DNA from 3 places in the Pantoea sp. SGAir0418 genome. Region 3 is predicted to be linked to each of the others. Evidence: predicted binding sites of a transcription regulator. Region 3 holds the regulator's gene; each other region holds the start of a gene.
The links. The regulator sigma-54, encoded in region 3, starts transcription at its own class of promoters, with help from an activator protein. The targets are predictions, from matches to a motif close to GTTGGCACANNTTTCGCTNT.
Positions count from the first base shown of each region.

Region 1: glnK (P-II family nitrogen regulator) is a predicted target of sigma-54. The motif match lies at 1,255-1,274, and genes of this name have one in related genera.
Region 2: glnA (glutamate--ammonia ligase) is a predicted target of sigma-54. The motif match lies at 1,726-1,745, and genes of this name have one in related genera.

Region 1 is NZ_CP027911.1:2,960,456-2,963,674, reverse strand. Features, by position in the region: gene C1N84_RS13935 (SmdB family multidrug efflux ABC transporter permease/ATP-binding protein) at 1-1,068, shown strand, start outside; gene glnK (P-II family nitrogen regulator) at 1,328-1,666, shown strand; gene amtB (ammonium transporter AmtB) at 1,700-2,989, shown strand; gene tesB (acyl-CoA thioesterase II) at 3,062-3,219, opposite strand, start outside.
Region 2 is NZ_CP027911.1:4,019,153-4,022,371, reverse strand. Features, by position in the region: gene glnA (glutamate--ammonia ligase) at 168-1,577, opposite strand; gene typA (ribosome-dependent GTPase TypA) at 2,018-3,219, shown strand, end outside.
Region 3 is NZ_CP027911.1:3,525,553-3,528,771, reverse strand. Features, by position in the region: gene rapZ (RNase adapter RapZ) at 1-18, opposite strand, end outside; gene ptsN (PTS IIA-like nitrogen regulatory protein PtsN) at 71-553, opposite strand; gene hpf (ribosome hibernation promoting factor) at 720-1,007, opposite strand; gene rpoN (RNA polymerase factor sigma-54) at 1,029-2,462, opposite strand; gene lptB (LPS export ABC transporter ATP-binding protein) at 2,511-3,219, opposite strand, start outside.

The DNA.
Region 1 (3,219 bases), 570 kb from region 3:
CACTATCTGGCGCGGATGGAGACGCTGCGGCTGGACGGCTTCCTGCTGCGTCCGCTGCTCAGCCTGTTTTCTGCACTGATATTGTGCGGTCTGCTGATGCTTTTCAGCTTTGCCACGCCTGGTGTGTTTGAGGTTGGCGTGCTTTACGCCTTTATCACTTATCTTGGCCGCCTTAACGAGCCACTGATCGAGCTCACCACGCAGCAGTCAATGCTGCAGCAGGCGGTGGTGTCGGGCGAGCGTATTTTTGAACTGATGGATGCGGCGCAGCAGGGCTACGGCAGTGACGCTCAGCCGCTGGCTTCCGGGCGTATCACCCTGCGCGATGTCAGCTTTGCCTACCGCGACAACCGCGACGTGCTCAGCCATATCAACCTCGAAGTGCCGGCGCGCGGCTTCCTGGCACTGGTCGGCCACACCGGCAGCGGCAAAAGCACCTTAGCCAATCTGCTGATGGGCTACTATCCGGTGACGCGCGGCAGCATAGAACTGGATGGTCGCCCGCTGCGCCAGCTGACGCACGATGCGCTGCGCGGCAGCGTGGCGATGGTGCAACAGGATCCGGTGGTACTGGCCGATACGCTATTGGCCAACGTGCGTTTGGGACGCGATATCAGCGAAGAGGACGTGTGGCGTGCGCTGGAGAAGGTGCAGCTGGCACCGCTGGCCCGCGCGATGCGCGACGGCATTCATACCCGGCTCGGTGAGCAGGGGAACACGCTGTCGGTCGGGCAGAAACAGCTGCTGGCGCTGGCGCGCGTGCTGGTGTCGCTGCCGCAGATTCTGATCCTCGATGAGGCCACTGCCAATATCGACTCAGGCACCGAGCAGGCGATTCAGCAGGCGCTGCGCACGCTGCGCCAGCACAGCACGCTGGTGGTGATTGCTCACCGTCTTTCCACCATCACCGAAGCGGATCAGATTCTGGTGCTGCACCGTGGTCAGGTAGTCGAACGCGGTACGCACACCGAACTGCTGGCGCAGCAGGGCCGTTACTGGCAGATGTACCAGCTGCAGCAGGCTGGCGATGAACTCGCGGCGGGCATACCCGCAACGGCAGAGGGGTGATTTGCACCTTTTTTGCGCAGATTTATCGGAATGTTCTGTATTGATGCACTCCTTTGAGGCTGCAAGCACCAAAGGAGTGCAGTAAAGTCCCACCTTTCTGTTTTTCCGAATGAAAACCTTGCCCGTTACGCCATACCGGAGCGCGATACTCTGCGCCCGGCAGCCTTAGCGCCCACTTTTGCCATTTGTGGCACAGCCTTTGCTTAACTCTCTGCGTGTCCGCGAAGACTCACCTATTTTTATATCCGGAGGGGAACGTATGAAGCTGGTTACCGTGGTAATCAAACCATTTAAGCTGGAGGACGTGCGTGAAGCCTTATCCTCCATTGGCATTCAGGGCCTGACCGTGACCGAAGTGAAAGGCTTCGGTCGTCAGAAAGGCCATGCAGAACTGTACCGCGGTGCCGAGTACAGCGTTAACTTCCTGCCAAAAGTAAAAATCGATATTGCGATTGCGGACGATCAGCTGGATGAAGTGGTGGATGTGATCAGCAAAGCCGCGTACACCGGCAAAATTGGCGACGGCAAAATTTTCGTCGCGGAACTGCAGCGCGTGATTCGTATTCGTACCGGCGAGACCGACGAAGCAGCACTGTAACTGGGGCTCTGAATTGTGATGGGATGGAAAGAAATGAATAAAGTAATGACTAAGTTGGGCCTCACCAGCCTGGCGCTGTTACCGTCTCTTGCGATGGCAGCTGCGCCTGCTGTAGCGGATAAAGCCGATAACGCGTTTATGATGATTTGTACCGCGCTGGTACTGTTCATGACAATTCCCGGCATTGCCCTGTTTTACGGCGGCCTGATTCGCGGCAAAAACGTGCTGTCGATGCTGACGCAGGTCGCGGTGACGTTCGCGTTAGTGTGCGTACTGTGGATCGTCTACGGCTACTCGCTGGCGTTCAGCGAAGGCAACGCCTTCTTCGGTAACTTCCAGTGGGCAATGCTGAAAAATATCGAGCTGAAAGCGGTGATGGGCAGCTTCTATCAGTACATTCACGTGGCGTTCCAGGCTTCCTTCGCCTGTATCACCGTGGGGCTGATTGTTGGTTCGCTGGCTGAGCGTATTCGCTTCTCGGCGGTACTGATTTTCGTGCTGGTGTGGCTGACGCTGGCCTATCTGCCTATCGCACATATGGTGTGGGCTGGCGGCTTCCTGGCACAGGATGGCGCGCTGGACTTCGCTGGCGGTACCGTGGTGCACATCAACGCCGCCGTTGCGGGTCTGGTTGGTGCTTACCTGGTAGGCAAGCGTGCTGGCTTCGGTAAAGAAGCGTTCAAACCGCATAACCTGCCAATGGTGTTTACCGGTACCGCGATTCTGTACGTTGGCTGGTTCGGCTTCAACGCCGGTTCTGCGTCTTCCGCTAACGAAATCGCGGCGCTGGCCTTCCTGAATACCGTGGTGGCCACTGCGGGTGCCGTGCTGTCGTGGGTGTTCGGTGAGTGGGCGCTGCGCGGTAAGCCTTCACTGCTGGGTGCGTCTTCTGGCTTCATCGCCGGTCTGGTTGCCATCACGCCAGCCTGTGGTTATGTCGGCGTCGGCGGCGCACTGATTATCGGTCTGGCCGGTGGCCTGGCAGGTATCTGGGGTGTGACCACGCTGAAGAAATGGCTGCGCGTTGATGACCCGTGTGATGTGTTCGGTGTGCACGGCGTGTGCGGTATCCTCGGCTGTATCCTGACCGGCGTGTTTGCCTCCTCTTCACTGGGCGGCGTAGGCTACGCGGAAGGCGTGACCATGGGCCATCAGGTTTGGGTGCAGCTGTTCAGCTGTGGCCTGACCATCGTCTGGTCTGGCGTAGTAGCCTTCGTGGGCTTCAAGCTGGCAGATATGATTGTTGGCCTGCGCGTACCGGAAGAACAGGAACGTGAAGGTCTGGATGTGAACAGCCACGGCGAGAACGCTTACAACCAGTAAGTGCCGGCTGGCAGAAGAGCAGTGCGCTATAACTATAATGATGAGAAAGGGGCGAGATAATCGCCCCTTTTTTTATGCTTCGCGCTGACGCATCACCCCTTCCTGCACCGTCGTCGCCACCAGCGTGCCGTCCTGGCTGAAGAACTCACCGCGCACGAAGCCGCGCGCGCCGGACGCTGAAGTGCTTACCACGCTGTACAGGAGCCACTCCGAGAGATCGAATGGACGGT
Region 2 (3,219 bases), 490 kb from region 3:
ATAGCCTTTGGGGACGCAAATCTATCCGTCGAACGATGAATTCGCGGTGAAAAAAGCCCATCCGGAGATGGGCTAAAGTTTCCACGGCAACAAAAAATCTTCAGCGCCAGGATTAGCACCGTCGCGGCGTTGGCGGCTACGGTGCATCTGCGCGAATCTTTTAAGGATTAAACGCTGTAGTACAGTTCGAACTCAACCGGGTGCGGCGTCATGCGTACGCGGTCGTTGTCAGCTTTACGCAGTTCGATGTAAGCATCGATAGCGTCGTCGGTGAACACGCCGCCACGAGTCAGGAACTCGCGGTCTTCGTTCAGTGCGTTCAGCGCTTCTTCCAGTGAACCGGCCACTTTTGGAATCTCAGCTTCTTCTTCCGGCGGCAGGTCGTACAGGTTTTTGTCCATCGCATCGCCAGGGTGGATCTTGTTGATCACGCCGTCGAGGCCGGCCATCAGCAGTGCGGTGAACGCCAGGTATGGGTTAGCCGCTGGATCCGGGAAGCGCGCTTCGATACGACGAGCTTTCGGGCTGGCCACCACCGGGATACGGATAGACGCAGAACGGTTACGTGCTGAGTAAGCCAGCATGACCGGTGCTTCGTAGCCTGGGACCAGACGCTTGTATGAGTTGGTGGTCGGGTTTGCCAGGGCGTTGATGGCTTTTGCGTGCTTGATGATACCGCCGATGTAGAACAGGGCAGTTTCAGACAGGCCGCCGTATTTGTCGCCAGAGAACAGGTTTACGCCGCCTTTAGACAGTGACATGTGGCAGTGCATACCGGAACCGTTGTCGCCAAACATTGGCTTCGGCATAAAGGTAGCCGTTTTGCCGTAGGCGTGCGCGACGTTGTGCACGACATATTTGTAGATCTGAATTTCGTCAGCTTTCTTGGTCATGGTGTTGAAGCGGGTAGCCACTTCGTTCTGACCAGCAGTAGCCACTTCGTGGTGATGCGCTTCTACCACCAGACCCATCTGCTCCATGGTCAGACACATGGCAGAACGGATGTCCTGTGATGAGTCAACCGGTGGCACCGGGAAGTAGCCGCCTTTCAGACCTGGACGGTGACCTTTGTTACCGCCTTCGTACTCTTTACCGGTGTTCCAGGCTGCTTCGATGTCGTCGATAGCCACGTGTGAGCCGGAAGTTGAAGAGCCGAAACGGATGTCGTCAAACAGGAAGAACTCTGGCTCAGGTCCGAACAGTACGGTGTCGGCGATGCCGGAAGAACGCAGGAACTCTTCTGCGCGCTTGGCAATGGAGCGCGGGTCGCGATCGTAGCCCTGCAGCGTGCCTGGCTCGAGAATGTCACAGCGGATGATGAGCGTCGGATCTTCGAAGAACGGATCCATTACGGCAGTTGTTGCATCCGGCATCAGCACCATGTCTGATTCGTTAATGCCTTTCCAGCCGCCGATGGAAGAGCCATCGAACATTTTGCCTTCTTCGAAGAAGTCAGCGTTAACCTGGTGAGCAGGGATAGTAACGTGCTGTTCTTTACCTTTGGTATCGGTAAAACGCAGGTCAACAAACTTAACTTCGTGCTCGTTCATCATCGAGAGAACGTGTTCAGCGGACATACTCAACTCTCCTGGAAATGGTCATTTTGTCGTCGTGGTGAGAGAACTTCTGTTGCCGGGAATGTGTCACGACTACTGACCACCCCTGACCAAGATCTCGGCAAGCTCTTCAACCGTTGTGCAACTGTCGTTTTCGCTTAAAAGATATAAAGCGAATTCTGTGCCAACTTTATTACAATGGTGAAAATGGCGCTGTGATGCGCCCTGCGGTGAGACGACGGCTGCACCAGTGTGGATGGAATGCACCAAAATAGTGCCGTCAGTTTAGGGGTAAGCACTTAAATGGTGCAAAGCGCCATCAAAGTGCAGCTTAATGCACCGTTATTGGTGCTAAAAACGCGCACTGCGAGAATCTTTCGGCGAAAACTGTGATCATGTTCAGTCTTTCGCTTAATCCGTGTACAATACCGCGTTATTTCTATAATGCCTGAGGCAAAGCTGTGATCGAAAATTTGCGTAACATCGCCATCATCGCGCACGTTGACCATGGTAAGACCACCCTGGTTGACAAACTGCTGCAACAGTCCGGTACTTTTGATGCCCGTACCGAAGCGACTGAGCGCGTGATGGACTCCAACGATTTGGAGAAAGAGCGTGGGATTACCATCCTCGCGAAAAACACCGCCATCAAATGGAACGACTACCGTATCAACATCGTTGATACCCCAGGACACGCCGACTTCGGTGGTGAAGTTGAGCGCGTCATGTCCATGGTGGATTCGGTGCTGCTGGTTGTAGACGCGATGGATGGCCCTATGCCGCAAACCCGCTTCGTAACCAAGAAAGCCTTTGCCCACGGTTTGAAGCCGATTGTAGTCATCAACAAAGTTGACCGTCCTGGCGCGCGTCCGGACTGGGTTGTTGACCAGGTATTTGACCTGTTCGTCAACCTCGACGCGACTGACGAGCAGCTCGATTTCCCGATCATTTATGCGTCTGCGCTGAATGGTATCGCCGGTCTGGATCACACCGACATGGCTGACGACATGACCCCGCTGTATCAGGCCATCGTCGACCACGTTTCTCCACCGCAGGTTGAAGTTGAAGCCCCACTGCAGATGCAGATCTCGCAGCTGGACTACAACAACTACCTCGGCGTAATCGGTATCGGCCGCATCAAGCGCGGTAAAGTGAAGCCAAACCAGCAGGTTACTGTGATCGACAGCGAAGGGAAAACCCGTAACGCGAAAGTCGGTAAAGTGCTGGGCCATCTGGGTCTGGAGCGTATTGAATCCGATTTGGCTGAAGCGGGCGACATCATCGCTATCACCGGTCTGGGCGAGCTGAACATCTCCGACACCATCTGCGACACGCAGAATGTGGAAGCGCTGCCAGCGCTGAGCGTGGATGAGCCAACCGTAACCATGTTCTTCAACGTCAACACCTCACCGTTCTGTGGTAAAGAAGGTAAGTTTGTGACGTCGCGTCAGATCCTTGAGCGTCTGAACAAAGAGCTGGTGCACAACGTAGCGCTGCGCGTAGAAGAAACTGAAGATGCTGATGCATTCCGCGTATCCGGTCGTGGTGAGCTGCACCTGTCAGTTCTGATCGAGAATATGCGTCGTGAAGGCTACGAGCTGGCGGTATCCCGTCCGAAAGTTATCTACCGTGAATTCGAAGGCCGCAAGCAGGAGCCATTCGA
Region 3 (3,219 bases):
AACGATCATCAGCACCATCACATTTCTCCCGTGTTAAACCGGCACGCAGGCCGGTAAAAGTGTCTGTCGCTTAAGCGTGATCTTCCTGAGCTTCTGTAATGATGGCGTAGAGCTCTTCATCGCTCTGTGCCGCGCGCAAACGGCGGCAGACGGTTTTATCCGCCAGGCGTTTCGCCACCAGCGACAGGGTGTGCAGATGGGTTTTGCACTGGTCTGCGGGCACCAGCAGGGCAAACAGCAGGTCAACCGGCTGGTTGTCGACGGCGTCAAAGGCGATAGGCTGGTCGAGGCTGATAAACACGCCAACGGCGCGCAGCGTATCCTCCTCCAGCTTGCCGTGCGGGATGGCGATGCCGTTGCCAATGCCGGTACTGCCCATGCGTTCACGGGTCAGGATGGCTTCAAAAAGCGTCTGGTGCGGCAGATTGAGCTGCTTAGCGGCCAGCTCGCTGATAATTTCCAGCGCGCGCTTTTTACTCTGGCAGTGTACGCCGCTGCGGGTGCAGTCCAGCGAAAGGACCGCGCTCAATTCCAGTGTCAGATCGTTGTTCATCATCGTTTCACTTGCGTGTTCACATAGCCGTAAGGCACGTACCGGGACACCGCGAACGGGCAGGGCAGGTGACTGCAGGCGCTTGCGCAGATGACAAAACGGGGCGGTGACCCGCCCCATTTCTCCTCTGAGTGCTGAACCCGTCAGCACTCTGCAAGCGTGAAGGTTAGTGTTTTTTCAGTTTGTCTTTGTGTTTGGTCAGCTGACGGGCCAGCTTGTCAATCAGCCCGTCGATGGCCGCGTACATGTCTTCCGCTTCCGATGTGGCGTGCAGCTCCCCGCCGTTGACGTGCAGGGTTGCTTCCGCAATCTGCGTCACCTTCTCCACTTTCAGAACAATATAAACCTGATTGATACGATCAAAATAGTGTTCCAGTTTGGCAAATTTGTTATTTACAAATTCGCGCAGTGGGTCGGTTATCTCAACATTCAGTCCGGTAAGGTTTAGCTGCATAGGTCTTCCTTCTTGTTTCGGTCAAACCAGCTGCTTGCGCTGGTTTGATGGCGGTATAGATAAAGACTCGCGATACTTAGCAACCGTACGTCGCGCCACCATGATGCCCTGTTCAGATAACATGGAGGTCAGTTTGCTGTCGCTCAAGGGTTTTGCGGGATTTTCCGCGGAGATTAATTTTTTCACCAGTGCACGGATCGCCGTCGACGAGGCTTCGCCACCGCCTTCGGTGCTGACGTGACTGGAGAAAAAATACTTCAGTTCAAAAATGCCACGCGGGCTGTGCAAATACTTTTGCGTGGTGACGCGGGAAATGGTGGATTCATGCATATCCACGGCCTGGGCGATATCCGCCAGCACCATCGGACGCATATACTCTTCACCCTGTTCAAAAAACGCCTGCTGCTGTTCGACAATACAGCGCGTCACTTTCAGCAGCGTGTCGTTGCGGCTCTCCAGGCTCTTAATCAGCCAGCGGGCTTCCTGTAAGTTGCTGCGAATAAACTGACTGTCACTGTCATTACGCGCAGAACCGCCCATCGCGGCGTAATGCTGATTAATCTTCAGGCGCGGCAGGCTGTCAGCGTTCAGCTCCACCGTCCAGCGTGTGCCAGTCTTGCGCACCAGCACATCGGGAATCACGTACTCGGGCTCGCTGGTATTGATGGACTGCCCGGGGCGCGGATCGAGCGACTGAATCAGCAGCATCGCTTCCTTCAGCACCTCTTCTTTCAGCCGCGTAACGCGCATCAGGCTGCGGAAATCGTGGTTAGCCAGCAGGTCGAGATGCTCGCTGACGATCAGCCGTGCTTCGTTCAGCATCGGCATATCGGCCGCATACTGCGACAGCTGCACCAGCAGGCAGTCACGCAGATCGCGTGCGCCGACGCCCACCGGATCGAAACGCTGTACGCGCTTCAGCACCGCTTCCACCTCTTCCAGCGTCAGCTCTTCGTCACCAATACTGTCACAAATGTCCTGTAAGCTGACGGTGAGATAACCGGTATCGTCAATGGCATCGACGATGGAGGTAGCGATGGCGCGGTCGGTGTCGGTGAACGGCGTCAGTTCTACCTGCCACATCAGATAGTCCTGCAGCGACTGCGTGGTTTCACCCTGATACACCGGCAGCTCGTCGTCCTGGTAATCGGTGCCGGTGCCGGAGGGCGTACCGGCCGTGTAGATCTCGTCCCAGGTGGCATCGAGCGGCAGCTCTTCCGGCATCTCTTTCTGTTCGAGTGCCTCACGGGTATCTAACGCCTCGTTCTCCTGAAATTCGCGGGCGTCGACTTCATCGTGCAGATCGGTTTGTTCAAGCAGCGGATTGCTTTCCAGCGCCAGTTGCAGTTCCTGCTGGAGTTCAAGCGTAGAGAGTTGCAGCAAGCGGATTGCCTGCTGCAACTGGGGGGTCATCGCCAGCTGTTGGCTGAGCCTGAGTTGCAAACCTTGCTTCATAATCCGGCTAGAATTTCCTAAGCAAATGTCGGGTATGCCGACACCTTATCAGAGTCTGAACTCTTCGCCCAAATAAACCCGCTTAACCTGCTCATCTGCAAGAATTTCATCTGGCGTGCCGTGGGCAATCAGATGGCCCTGGCTGACGATATATGCGCGCTCACACACCGCGAGCGTTTCACGCACGTTGTGGTCGGTGATCAGCACGCCGAGGCCGCTGTCACGCAGGTGTTCGATGATCTTTTTGATATCGATAACGGAGATGGGGTCAACGCCGGCAAAAGGTTCATCCAGCAGGATAAACTTTGGATTGGCGGCCAGCGCACGGGCAATCTCGACGCGGCGACGTTCACCGCCCGACAGCGCCTGGCCCATGCTGTCGCGCAGATGGCCGATGTGGAACTCGTCCATCAGCTCATTGGCGCGATCCTGACGCTGCTCTTCCGTCAGGTCGTCACGCACCTGCAGTACCGCCATCAGGTTGTCGTAGACGCTCAGACGGCGAAAGATCGACGCTTCCTGCGGCAGATAACCGATGCCGCGCCGCGCGCGCGCATGCAGCGGCAGAATACTGATATCTTCTTCATCAATGATGATGCGGCCGGCATCACGCGGCACGATGCCGACCACCATGTAGAAAGTGGTGGTTTTACCGGCCCCGTTGGGGCCCAGCAGGCCGACAATCTCGCCGGATTTCACCTGCAGGCTGACATCTTCTACTACGCGACGGCCTTTGTAGGCTTTCGCCAGGTTTTCA